4 regions of the Desulfosporosinus paludis genome follow, and region 1 is predicted to be linked to each of the others. Evidence: riboswitches for the same ligand, from Rfam matches in the RefSeq annotation. Region 1 holds a riboswitch; each other region holds the start of a gene.

Evidence for each region. Region 1 has a riboswitch for cyclic di-AMP ahead of VZF35_RS13110 (hypothetical protein). Riboswitches for the same ligand answer to the same signal wherever they lie in the genome.
Region 2: another riboswitch for cyclic di-AMP. It lies ahead of VZF35_RS04090 (NlpC/P60 family protein); the one in region 1 lies ahead of VZF35_RS13110 (hypothetical protein).
Region 3: another riboswitch for cyclic di-AMP. It lies ahead of VZF35_RS22650 (C40 family peptidase); the one in region 1 lies ahead of VZF35_RS13110 (hypothetical protein).
Region 4: another riboswitch for cyclic di-AMP. It lies ahead of VZF35_RS13870 (citrate/2-methylcitrate synthase); the one in region 1 lies ahead of VZF35_RS13110 (hypothetical protein).

The regions. Positions count from the first base shown of each region.
Region 1 covers NZ_CP144211.1:2,594,916-2,598,035, reverse strand. Annotated here, with positions in the region: gene VZF35_RS13115 (DUF5667 domain-containing protein) at 1-421, opposite strand, end outside; cyclic di-AMP (ydaO/yuaA leader) riboswitch at 991-1,126, shown strand; gene VZF35_RS13110 (hypothetical protein) at 1,200-1,469, shown strand; gene VZF35_RS13105 (YopX family protein) at 1,605-1,979, shown strand; gene VZF35_RS13100 (response regulator transcription factor) at 2,010-2,720, shown strand; gene VZF35_RS13095 (sensor histidine kinase) at 2,717-3,120, shown strand, end outside.
Region 2 covers NZ_CP144211.1:776,336-779,455, reverse strand. Annotated here, with positions in the region: gene VZF35_RS04095 (hypothetical protein) at 1-305, shown strand, start outside; gene VZF35_RS04090 (NlpC/P60 family protein) at 396-1,787, opposite strand; cyclic di-AMP (ydaO/yuaA leader) riboswitch at 1,879-2,015, opposite strand; gene VZF35_RS04085 (DUF2179 domain-containing protein) at 2,219-2,710, shown strand; partial or broken gene VZF35_RS04080 (class I SAM-dependent methyltransferase) at 3,008-3,120, shown strand, end outside.
Region 3 covers NZ_CP144211.1:4,556,174-4,559,293, forward strand. Annotated here, with positions in the region: gene VZF35_RS22645 (PFL family protein) at 1-76, shown strand, start outside; cyclic di-AMP (ydaO/yuaA leader) riboswitch at 946-1,078, shown strand; gene VZF35_RS22650 (C40 family peptidase) at 1,086-1,772, shown strand; gene uvrC (excinuclease ABC subunit UvrC) at 2,062-3,120, opposite strand, start outside.
Region 4 covers NZ_CP144211.1:2,766,047-2,769,166, reverse strand. Annotated here, with positions in the region: gene VZF35_RS13875 (HD domain-containing phosphohydrolase) at 1-955, opposite strand, end outside; cyclic di-AMP (ydaO/yuaA leader) riboswitch at 1,348-1,486, shown strand; gene VZF35_RS13870 (citrate/2-methylcitrate synthase) at 1,590-2,960, shown strand; gene VZF35_RS13865 (MerR family transcriptional regulator) at 3,063-3,120, shown strand, end outside.

The sequences.
Region 1 (3,120 bases):
CCGCATCAGAGTTTGGATCTTTAATCTGATTGACAAAATCCTGAGCCTGGGAGATTTTATTTGAGTATTCGGTAAAGCAGTTTTCTGCACCATTTTGATCTCCTTTTTGAAGGAGTTTATTCGCTTCCTCCAGCTTTGCCAGGGCTTGATTCTCATTAATTAAAGCCTTTTTGGCCGGGCCAAAGGGAAGTAAGAGCTGGATTTTTCCGATTAATTCGGTGAACCAGTTTTCCGCTGCGACGGGATTGCCATTTGCATCAACAACCGTAGTCGTTGTACCGGTAGTTCCATTTATAGCAGAGCCGGTGCTTGTCGTCGTTGTGCTTGTGGCAGAAGTTGATGTGGCAGAAGCCGCATCAGCAAGAGCCAGAGTACTTCCGAGCGGAAGTGTTAATAAAGCCAAGGTAACAGTAGCCGCCATTCTTTTTTCATTGTTTGAGCCTTTTTCATACCTTTTCAATCCCCTTTTTGTAAAACCTTTGTTGTACGTACACACTATATCTTACGTACCCCCAGGTTGTTTTAAGGGTGGGTGCAGGCATTTAATAAATCTAGAAAGCTGTCTTTCGCTTATTGAGAAAATACCCAGTTCTCCAGAATAGTATTACTTTGATATAAATTTAATAGAAAAACAATAAAGAAAATGAGGTAAGCAGAACAATATTTCAGACAAACAATAACCCAGTGACTATGCCAACGATTCGGGCTATTATTTCCCGGAAACTGTTGGTTTTTTTATGCTTTTATAAGTTGTTCTTGTATAATCTCCGGCTTGTAACATTTGTTCACACTTTCGCAAAACACTTTCATAGTTTGGTAAATGCCATTTAATATGCCTCCGGTATAATTGGCTCGAAAGGAGGCGAATTGTCCTTATCTTTTTAACGCCTAGCTAGTACAGGAAGTATTTTCCTGGCTACAAAAGGTTGACATATTCTTTGCTGCCAACTTATAATACCGACAACGGTTGTCAGCCATTCCAACTAAATAGCTAAAGACGCGCTGAGTTCCGCACTTAGTGGAAACGGGGGACCCATATTTCTGGGGTGAATCCGGCTTAGGCCGGTAGGGCTATCTCTTAGCCCGAATCCATCAGCTAACTTCGTAAGCGCTTTCAAGAGAAAAACTTCTGAAAAAGGGTCCTGCGTTTAGTTTTTTAACGCGGGACCCTTTTACGCATTTTGAAAGGAGGAAAACTAATGCGTAGCGCGTTGACTCAGGGAACTTCAAGTGTTGTGCTAGATAAGCGAAATGAGCGCTTGGTCGTAAATGGATACCAAGCAGGGATCGAAGCACGGAAATTAGCGGAGAGCCTGATTGCAGTCGCCCGGCACAATGGATTGAGCAAGATATGGATATGGGCCTTGCCCGCAGATGTTCCCGATTTAGGCTATCAGTTTCGGGGCCGTCTTATTAAGAACTGCCATATTGCCGGTTCCTTTCAGGATATGAATCTTTGGATGAAATAACGGTATAAGTTAAATCTTTAAGGGAATATCTCGTAAAGCTAAATAAAAACGAATATACGCAGGAGCGAGACGGGTATTTTGTGGAGCCGGATTTGGAAAATTGAGACATTATGGAGGTCCTAAGGAGGCAGTTAATTGAAAGAAATTAAATTTCGAGTTTGGGATAAGGTTAGGCAAAAAATGTTTAAGCCTCAAGCCATTTCATTTGATACACAGACTTTAGCTCCTTTCGCTGTAAGTGTGCCCGGTTGTTCGTGGGAACCGGCTGAAAAATTTGACTTGCTGCAGTGGACGGGTTTGTCTGATGCCAAGGGTAGTAATGTCTATGAAGGTGATATTATTAACATTTCATCGGTTATATACCAAGTGATTTGGAATAAATCCATAGCAGGTTTCGAACTGGTGGAAGCAGGAAGCTCTTTAAAGCGAAACATTATTGATGTTGGGATTGGCGAGATAGTTGGAAATCCATATCAAAATGTACCTTCGATAATAACTCCAGGATTGTAAAAATAAAGGCTACCGCCGAGGGAGGAAAAAATGACCTATTGTGGTAAGGTACTGCTGGTTGATGATGACCAAAACGTATTGGAACTGGTTAAATTATATGGTGAAAGGGAAGGTTTTAAAGTTATTGGTGTGAGCAACGGCGACTTGGTTCTCGCCGTATTCGACCGGGAAAATCCTGATGTGGTAATCCTGGATATCATGCTTCCGGGTCAGGACGGGCTTACGCTCTGCCGTAATTTAAGGGCGGTACGGATGGTTCCTATCATCATGCTCACAGCCAAGGGGGAGGAAGCAGACCGTGTTTTGGGACTGGAAATGGGAGCCGATGATTATGTTGCCAAACCTTTCAGTCCCAGGGAATTGGTAGCCAGAATAAAAGCTGTCTTGCGCCGTACCCAACCGATAGAGACAGCAACGTATTGGAAATTGAAATATCCGGGGCTGGAAATCCTGGCGGATACCAGGACAGTTTTGATTGATGGTGAAAAAGTGGAAGTCACTCCCAAAGAATTCGATTTGATCTATTACCTTGCCCTGAATCCGCGCCGGATTTTCAGCCGGGAGGAACTGCTTGCTGCTGTTTGGGGATATGATTTCTTCGGTGATCAGCGGACGATTGATGTCCACATCCGCAGGTTAAGGACCAAACTGGCATCTTTGCCGTTTGAATACTTAACAACCGTTTGGGGTGTGGGATACCAGTTTACACCTCCTGCCAAAGGGGGAGAGACCACATTGTGAATATTTATCTGGAGAAGGGCAGGGAAAAACTTCAATTGGTAATCCGAGCCCTGCATCGATTTTGGCTTAGTATTAAACGTTTACTTCAGGAACAATTCAACAAAAATCTTTACACCAGGATATTGTTTACTAATGTCACGGCTTTTGTCATAGCTTTTATTGTCGTGATGATATTTTCCAGCTTTGTGGTTAAGCAGGTAACCTACGATCAGATTCAACAGGAACTGTTACGGGAAGCTAAACGGGTAAACTTTGCTTTGCTCCAGCAAACGGACAGCGCGTGGAGTGTTCCGCCTGATCAGCGATCAAACAGTCAGGTTCAGGCTCAGCAGGACTTCTTGAAATATCTGGCCGGTATCTTTGATGCTAAAATTACGATTTTTGATATGACAGGAAAGAT
Region 2 (3,120 bases), 1.8 Mb from region 1:
TGAAGATCACGGATAAGAATACCGGGTATACAGCTACAATTGATCTTCATAAGGGATCTGTCGATTATGAAAGACTTGGTATTTACAATGAAAAAGGTGAGTTATTGCAAGATCCTATGGTACTCGTAGATGGATTCAGCGTTCTGAAACCGGAAGTAAACGGGGATGGGATATGCGAACTGCGTGGAATTCAGAGGATTTCAGTCGGCGCACATGCCAATTCGGTAGCTAATGCTGAATCAGTTTGGAAAGTGTCTAACGGCCAACTTAAATTATTGAGCGAGAATATCGAGGCCCTGAATTAAGATTAAACGAGGAAAAATAGTTTATTTTAAAGATAAAAGAAAAGAGTAATGGCATACGCCATTACTCTTTGAAGTGTCGTTATTACAGAATTAATACCTGCGTGCTCCGAGATAGCGGGAAGAATAAAAACTATCACTAAGGCTAGATACTTCAACTCCACTACTGGGATTACTGGCTTGTACAAATCGACCTCCGCCGATATAGATACCCACATGAGATGCACCCTTGGAATAGGTTGTAAAAAATACTAGATCACCTGGACGCAGATCATTTTGATTGACTGGAGTTCCGGAAGCGAATTGCGCATAAGAGGTGCGTGGAAGAGATATACCTGAACTCGCATAAACATATTTAGTAAAACCAGAGCAGTCAAAGCCACTGCGAGATGTTCCGCCAAAAACATAGCGCGATCCTTGTAAACTTAAGGCGCGATCTACGATACTTGAAGAACCATCACCTCCACGAGAAATTGCAAAAGCAACATTAATGGGCTGACTGCCAGAGCCTTTAGCGACTACTTGATTGACAGGAGATTGTGTGACCTTCTCGTCTAATACTTGCTTCGTTACATCGATTCCATTTTTTTGGATATAGGAATATGTAACTAATTTTGAACCATTACTCCCCGTGGTAAGGATTTTCGTTTTGCCGTATCCTAAACTGTTATCAGTTTTTGTAACGACATCGAAGGGAATTGTTTCTGAGCCTGAATAAGTTCCCTTACTTACAACAGTAAGATAGGGCGTAGAATCAACAAGCTTTACGATCTGGCCAGGCTTTAACTTCGTGTCTTTAGTTGTCCCTGGATTTCCCGCTAATACTTCATCAGTCAACATATCGTTCTTGCGAGCGATAAGCCACCAGGAATCATTGGGTAATACGGTGTAATCCTTGGTTGTTATTTTGCCATCCATTAAAACTTTGTAAGCTTGATCAACAGTTACCATTTGATCGGGTTGGGCTTCAGCTTTTTCGATGCTAATTTTTTCATCAAAATTTACGGAAGCGACTTTATTTTCATCACTAGGCTTAACGTAATAATCTTGATATTCTTTTAGAACTTTATCGGCATCTTCTTTGTTTGGCAATACCGCTATAACAGCACCGTCTGCCTCTAACTTATAACCGTCAAGATAATACTTTAAGTTATCCTCTAATACCTTTTCGTTCAAAGCGGATTCAAGATAGACCGTTGGTTTAACTCTGACATTATCATAAGTGATGATGTCATGCGTTTTAGCAACAAGCCCAAATGACTGGCCTTGTTGTTTCAAAATCGATTCGACAAGGCTTTGACCTGTGTCAGCATTTCGGACCAAACCAATTTGTTGACCGTTGATCATGATTGCAGCAGCAGAGGTCGTTGTCGTAAGATAAAAGGTGAGCCCGCCAGATAAAAGAATTGTAACAGATAACGTGACGATTACTTTCGGCGATTTCCAGGATATCCCTTGTAAATGATTGCGGGAAATTTGAAACATAAGCTTCTTTTTCTGAGTCCAATTGAAATGTTTGATTCGGCTAAGTACCAAACCTTTGAATCGTAACAGAACCGGAAACAATTGCATGTTTTTCACCTTTCTCAGCAGCTTACGAGGTTAGTTGACGGATTCGGGCAAGAAGGTGTAAGCCCTTCGCGTATTATACGCGTTTCACCCCATAATAAATCCCCCGTTCCGGATAGAATCCAGATTAAGCTCTCTTTTTCCTTTCGTCGACATATCATTAAGAAGTATTCGACAGGATATGCAAATGTCCTTTAATTTTTTTTTTGTAATACTTGGCAATTTACTTGGAGTTAATTGTAATAGGGTAATAAAAAATATAGCTGATAAATATACTTAAATTCTATGATTAGATGATAGAATGTTCTCTGACGCTTGAGCGAAAAAATTATAAGGTGGCGAATTCGTTGATCATTTTGGGAATTTTAATTTTTTTTGCAAGAATCATTGATGTTTCTTTAGATACTCTTCGGGTTAAATCAATCATCAGGGGAAAAAAGTTAGTCGTTTCAATGATCGCCTTTGTAGAAATTATTGTGTATACCCTGGGGGCTTCTCAAGCCTTTAAGTATGTCAATCAGCCGACGGTTCTCCTCTTTTATGCCTGTGGATACGCAGCGGGCAACTATGTTGGTATGCTCATTGATGACAAGCTTTCCAGAGACAGCGTTTTAGCTTTAGTTGTCACTGAGCATGATGAGTGGAGCCTGGCGGATACGTTAAGGGAATGTGGGTTCGGAGTCACTACAGCGAAAGGATATGGCTTAAACGGTGCAGAAAAAGCCCAGTTGAAAATCGTGCTTAAGAAAAAAAGGTTTACAGAATTAACGAAGCTCATCCGCGAATCCGATCCATCTGCTTATGTCGTGACAATGGATGTCACAGATATTAAACGATAGAAAACAAATAAAGAAAACTTGGCTGGTGTCCGAAGACATTGTCTTCGCACTTGATAGCCTTGGCGCAGGCAGTGCCTAGTTATGCGCAGGCCATGGATGGCCGAGTGTCCCTGAAGCCAAGGATGGTGAGAAGGGACCTGTAGAAAGTATTTAACGAAGTTATACTCTGACTAGTATAAAAAAGTGCTGCCCGATCGAAAAAAGTTTTATTCGGTTTTTCATAAAATTTACAATACAAGAATAAAATGGTGATCTTCGGCGCACCTTAATGACTATTAGTTTTTAGGGGGGATAACTATGAACTTAGACAAGGTATTTTACCGGAATTTTATGAAAAATCTATTTGCAGACCCCTTTGAAGTTAAGTTTTGGGATGGAGAAGTTGTAAATTATGGAGGAAAGGAGGCAAA
Region 3 (3,120 bases), 2.0 Mb from region 1:
TCACCCCTTTTCATCCAGGATGTTTGTCCGGCGTGGAGGTCGAATTCCTGCTCCAATTACAAGTTTATCAAATTAAATAGCCTTAAGATTACAAAATGGTTAATTTAAGGATTTTAAAGTAAAATAATTAGATTTTAAGGCCAAAAAAACCGTTATTAATGGTTATACTCAATTACTCTAGCGTATAGATAGCCAAAAGGATTTTTACAAACTCATAGTAATCGGGTACAATAAGCAATGTAATTTCATTATTAATTTTCCTTTAGGTTATGGAGCGTTATTCTAGTGCACGATTGGCAATCGAAGGCGGGCCTAATAATCCGCCGAGGGCATACCGATGAAGTTCCTGGTGGTGGCTTTCGACGCCCAGTCAAGGGTTGCTGCTGGGAGTTAAGGATGAGGGGGATCCGCAATGGCATGCGGGCGTGACCCTTTTCCGTGGAGGCCTAAGTGCGTGGCTGCAACAGCTACGGCTTAGGGTAGAACCTGCATTAGGAAGGAACTTAGTGCAGCGTAGCCTGCCTTGAGGTGGAAAAGTTGGGAAGGCTAAAAAAGGTCTGGATTGTGTTGGCCGATACTTTTCAGACTGCCGGAAATGCTTTTCTGCAAAAGAGGCTAGATTGTCTAGGAGTGTTAAGGAAACTTCTAGAACGTCAACTAATGGGGATTGAAGTGGGGACTAAGTGGTGATCAAGTTCTGGTGATGGTGACATTCCAGGCTGAGGAAAAGGAGAAATCGCCTGACGGGAAACCGAAGGAACTCAGTGGGAAAACCTACTTGACCTAAGCCTCAATATTGACTCTTTAGCTTCCTAAGGCCTAATGGAAAGCACGCCTCTCAAATTTGAGAGGCGTTTGTTTTTAAAAAAAATTTTCAAGGGAGATATTTCCATGGTTTTTTGCAGGATTTTTAAGACATGATGGCGAATAGACTCTATATATATAATATATAACTAGCTGAATCCTAACTTGTTAGGAACGGGGGATTCTTTTGGGGTGAATCACGAACTTTCGTGTAGGGCTTACACCTTGGCCCGAATCCGTCAACTAACCTCGTAAGCTAATGAAAGGTGGATTTCTTCTTGCTGATTGCCTCATCTACACGGATGTGGTTGGGAAGTGGAGTCTTGGCGGGTTTGATTTTAGCGAGCAGCCTTCCAGCTTTCGCTACAACCCAAATTGCTTCAGCCAGCCCAAGATCCGTGGCTTCGATTCTCGTAAAAACGAGATCCTATCCTAAAGCTGTCCGCACACAATTACAGTGGAAACCGAGTTCCTTATCTTCTCTGGAGGAGATAGATTCAACACCTGCAACATCACTTGCGAAATCTCAACCAACAGCCCAGGCAGTCGCCAATAGCCCTAGACCCATTCAAGTCGCAGCCACGTCCTCAAAACAAATCTCACGATCGGATAGTTCAGTATTAGTTGATCACGCTTTAAGCCTGCAGGGTGTTCCCTATCAGTTTGGAGGAACAAACCGAAGTGGTTTTGATTGTTCGGGGTTTACGCAATATGTTTATATGGGATCTAATACTTCTCTGCCAAGGACTGCCTCAGAACAATTCAACGTTGGATCATCTGTCAGCCGTGGTCAGCTGCAACCGGGTGACTTAGTGTTTTTTTCCACGTATGCTCAAGGGGCCTCCCACGTGGGTATTTATATTGGCGGCGGACGCTTTGTTCATGCTTCGAATACAGGTGTTCGTATTACGAGCCTGAGTGATAGTTATTACTCGGCTCGTTATCTAGGGGCTCGCCGAGTCAATTAGAGTTTAATATCTTATTGGCTTTGGTTACAACAAAACGGAAGCGTCTTTCTTTCACTTTCACAGTGAAAGAAAGACGCTTCCGTTTTGTTTGTTGTAGCCGCTTCGAATTTTGGAAAGTTTTCTTTCTCTTAACAACGTGGCAGCCAAGGAATGGGCCTGTACTGAATACATTCTCCGCTTGGCTTTGTAGAGAAAGGCCTTGAATTATGAATATACGAATCCGTCATTACACATTGCTGGGTACGTTTGTAATAACATTTCCGGCATAGTTCCACTCTGTAATTTAAAATCATGGGATAGACCTCTCCTCTTGCGCTGAAATTTGGGAAGGCGACGGGTGAAAATGTTCGAAGATAGCCAGAGCACTACTTTGGGGGAGTCCTGTTGACTGAAGTTCCTCCACGGAAGCCTGTCGGATATCGTCAAGCGAAGAATAATGCTGTAATAGATGCTGCTTACGTTTAGGACCAATTCCAGTGATACCGTCCAACGCAGACAGTGTCATATTTTTAGTACGTTGTTGACGGTGAAAGGTGATGGCGAAACGGTGAACTTCGTTTTGAATTCTGCCTAACAACAAGAACGTTGGATGATTTCTCGGCAGAGGAAGGGAATTACCCGTACTATCCATAAGCTCATTGGTCTGATGGTGGTCATTTTTAACCATTCCGGCTACGGGAATTGCTAGGCCAAGCTCGTTTAATTCTTTCAAGGCTGCATGTATTTGCCCTTTGCCGCCGTCAACTAGGATCAGGTTGGGCAGAGGGCCGTCTTCTGAAGCAAGGCGGGCATATCTGCGCCTAATAACTTGCCCCATGGAAGCAGTATCATCGGAAGTCTCCATCGGTTGAATTTTATACTTACGGTATCCGTTGCGCTGAGGCTTACCCTCAATGAACTGAACCATACCGGCCACAGAATGAGTACCGGCGGTATTCGAAATATCAAAAGCCTCGATTCGACGAGGAACAGGGATTTTCAAAAGATCTCCAAGTGTCGTAAGAGCTTGGAGATTCTCCGATTGTTGGCGTACTTCAAGAGTAATCTGCTCATGGAGTGTGGTTTGGGCATTGGACATAGCCATAAGGACTAAATCCCTCTTTTTGCCTTTCTGAGGAATTGAGATTGGGAAAAGACTAGTTAAAGCCTGGGCTTCTAAAGGTGGAACTAAGATCTCCTGTGGCCAAACTTTTCGTTCCAGATAGAATTGAGCTATAAAAGAAATAAAAGCTTCTTCTGGATCTTCAAAGTAAGGGAAAACAAAATTATCCCGGGCAAGTAATTTACCTTGCCGCAGATAAAAGACTTGTATACACAGTTGGTCAGTCGTTTTAGCATACCCTATAAC
Region 4 (3,120 bases), 170 kb from region 1:
TCTTTTTATTTTTAACAGAGTTCATAAATCCATTGAGCTTTTCAATTCGGCGGAATACTAGAAGTTCTAAGACAAACAAGCTTAGGCCAGTAATAACGAGGAAAATTGTAATAAACGCCGCACTCGAATACTTGATGATAACCAATCCATCGTGATACATGGGTCTTCCGGTATTAAGTATCATAAAAATCTTAGAATTATTGTACACATTAAGAACTTGAGCAAAGCTCTCAACAGATTCAGTTGTCTTCTTGATGTAAAAGATAGAGTCCTTAAAGGGAACCTTTAGATTATCCTGTTTTAACAATTCGTAAATCTCAGGATCTTGTAGAGTATCAAACTTGATATCTACCATCAAGACCTCTTTTAGGTAATCTAACAACTTTTGATCAAGGAACTTGCCAAAGACTATAACCCCATCATTAGGAGATTTTCTGTCAGATGTCGTAACAGGCGATATGGAGATAAACAAGGGTTTTCCAGAAATCATCAATAGCCCTGTAATAGGAGTAGTGCTAGATAGCAAATGTTGATAGTTTTCTCCCGTTTGCAAACTCTGAAACAATTCTTCTTTAAAGGAACTTTCTGCTGCTTCATCAATTCCATAGGTTTTTGCAAAAACGGTATCCCCTTTAAGATCAAAAAAACCCATATAATTAAGGTTTAAAGAAGTGAAGGTTGAATCTTGAAGGTTTACATCGACATAATTGTTGTAAGTACCGTCAAGATAACGGAATGTATCATCCCAATAAGCCCAGTCCTTCACTGAGTTTTCTAGGGAAGATTCTTCGTGATGTATAATTGACATGGCACGGTTAAAATCTTGAGTAATGATTGTATTTTCTGATTTTTCTGCATAGACCATAAACAGAGTTCTAAGTAAGATCATGGAAACTAGTACTACAAAGAGTATTCCGGAAACTGCCACTAGGGAAATTTTTTGCCTGACCTTCAAAAGGATCACTCCTAAAGCTGCTGTAATAGATTCCGTCGAGGTTCGGAAAAATTAAATTCTTATAGCGAATAATATCGAAAATGCTCGAATAACCTCAAGTTATATATACCTTCTACATTTTCGCATTAAATACCTTTTTTAAACAATTATATTTACTTACAAATACCTAATTTCTTTAGAATTTCACCCCAAGGTTAATATGTTAAATTCAAGCTAATAATCTTAAGCAAACATTAAGGCTTAATTCAGGTAGAGTTCAGATGAATTTCAATTCACTTCAATACATTACTTAAAGTGAATAAATTACTTAATTGATTAAGCATAAAATATATGGTATAATTAGTGATATTTTCTTATGTGACAAACTTTGAAGCTAATTAAATTTAACTTAATATCCACTATCGCTTAATTCTGTCTAGAAGCGGGGGAACCATTTTCTGGGGTGAATCTTTCACAGATAATATGTGAAAGTAGGGTTACTTTCGACCCGAATCCGTCAGCTAACTTCGTAAGCGTTGAAAGGAAGGACAACAAGCATTGCTGCTGTAGCTTTGCTTTACTATTCCTTGGCTTTTTGCGTTAGCTGAACCCAGACGTTGTCTGGGCTTATTTTATTTAGGGGAGGAATAGTCTTATGCAAAATTACAATTTAGAACAGTTTGACGAGAAAGTCCTTGACGATTTAAGTAAGGTTGCTAAAAAAAGCAGCTTTATGAATCCCGAATTATATAGTAAATATCAGGTGAAACGAGGACTCAGGGATTTAGACGGGAGAGGTGTACTGGTTGGCTTAACTGAAATCGGTGAAGTTCATTCTTACATTCTCGATGAAGGTGAAATCATTCAAGTACCGGGTCGTTTAATTTACCGCGGTTATGATATTGCGGATTTGGTCAAAGGATTTATAAGGGAAGACCGCTTTGGGTTTGAAGAGTGTGCTTATCTATTACTCTTTGGACATCTCCCGAAACAAAGAGTTCTGGAAGAATTCGAACAACTTCTGGCCAGTTATCAAAGACTTCCTGAAGATTTTGCACGCGATGTCATCCTTAAAGCGCCGAGTAAAGATATTATGAATACTCTGGCGAGAAGTGTTTTAGCCTTATACTCCTTTGATGATAATCCGGATGATACTTCCATCAACAATGTTTTAAAACAATGTTTGCGTTTGATTGCCTGTTTCCCTTCTTTGGCAGTCTATGGATATCAAGCATTATCCCATTATCATGGAAATCAAAGTCTCTATATTCACAGCCCTCGCCCGGAATTAAGTACAGCTGAGAATATCCTTTCAATGTTGAGACCGGATAGCAAGTACTCAAAACTTGAAGCGACACTACTTGATCTAGCCCTAGTACTTCATGCTGAACACGGTGGAGGCAACAATTCAACTTTCGTAACCCACGTAGTGACCTCGACTGGCACAGATACCTATTCAGCAATGTCTGCGGCCATAGGCGCACTTAAGGGGCCACGGCATGGTGGAGCGAATATTAAGGTTGTCCAGATGTTCGAAGATATTAAAAGCCAATTGAAGGACTGGGAAGATGATGAAGAAATAGAACGCTACCTAAACAGGATCCTTACGAAAGATGCCTTCGATCATTCGGGCTTAATATATGGGATTGGCCATGCTGTTTATTCTATCTCAGATCCAAGGGCGGTAATTCTTAAAGAATACGTTGCTCAACTCGCGCAGGAAAAAGGGCTTGAAGATGAATTTAAACTCTACGCAGCCGTCGAGAGACTTGCTCCCCAAGTGATTTCGAAATCGAATAAAATGTATAAAGGTGTCAGTGCTAATATCGATTTCTTTTCCGGTTTCGTATACAGAATGCTTAATATTCCCGTCGAAATGTTTACGCCTATGTTTGCCATTGCCCGAATCGCAGGTTGGAGTGCTCATCGTATTGAGGAAATCGTCAATGCGGGGAAAATCATCAGACCAGCCTATAAGAGCGTTGCGCCAAGGCAAAACTATATTAAGATGATTGAGAGAGTGTAATTCCTGTTAATCGATGGCTAAAAAGCAAAATAGTTCTTAAAATATCTCTTTACATTGACGCAGCGTAAAGGTGTATAGTGACTTTGTCAGGAGGTGAGCAACATGGAATACACAGTGCAAAAGCTAGCTCAAATCGCAGGTGTAAGCACTAGAACTTTAA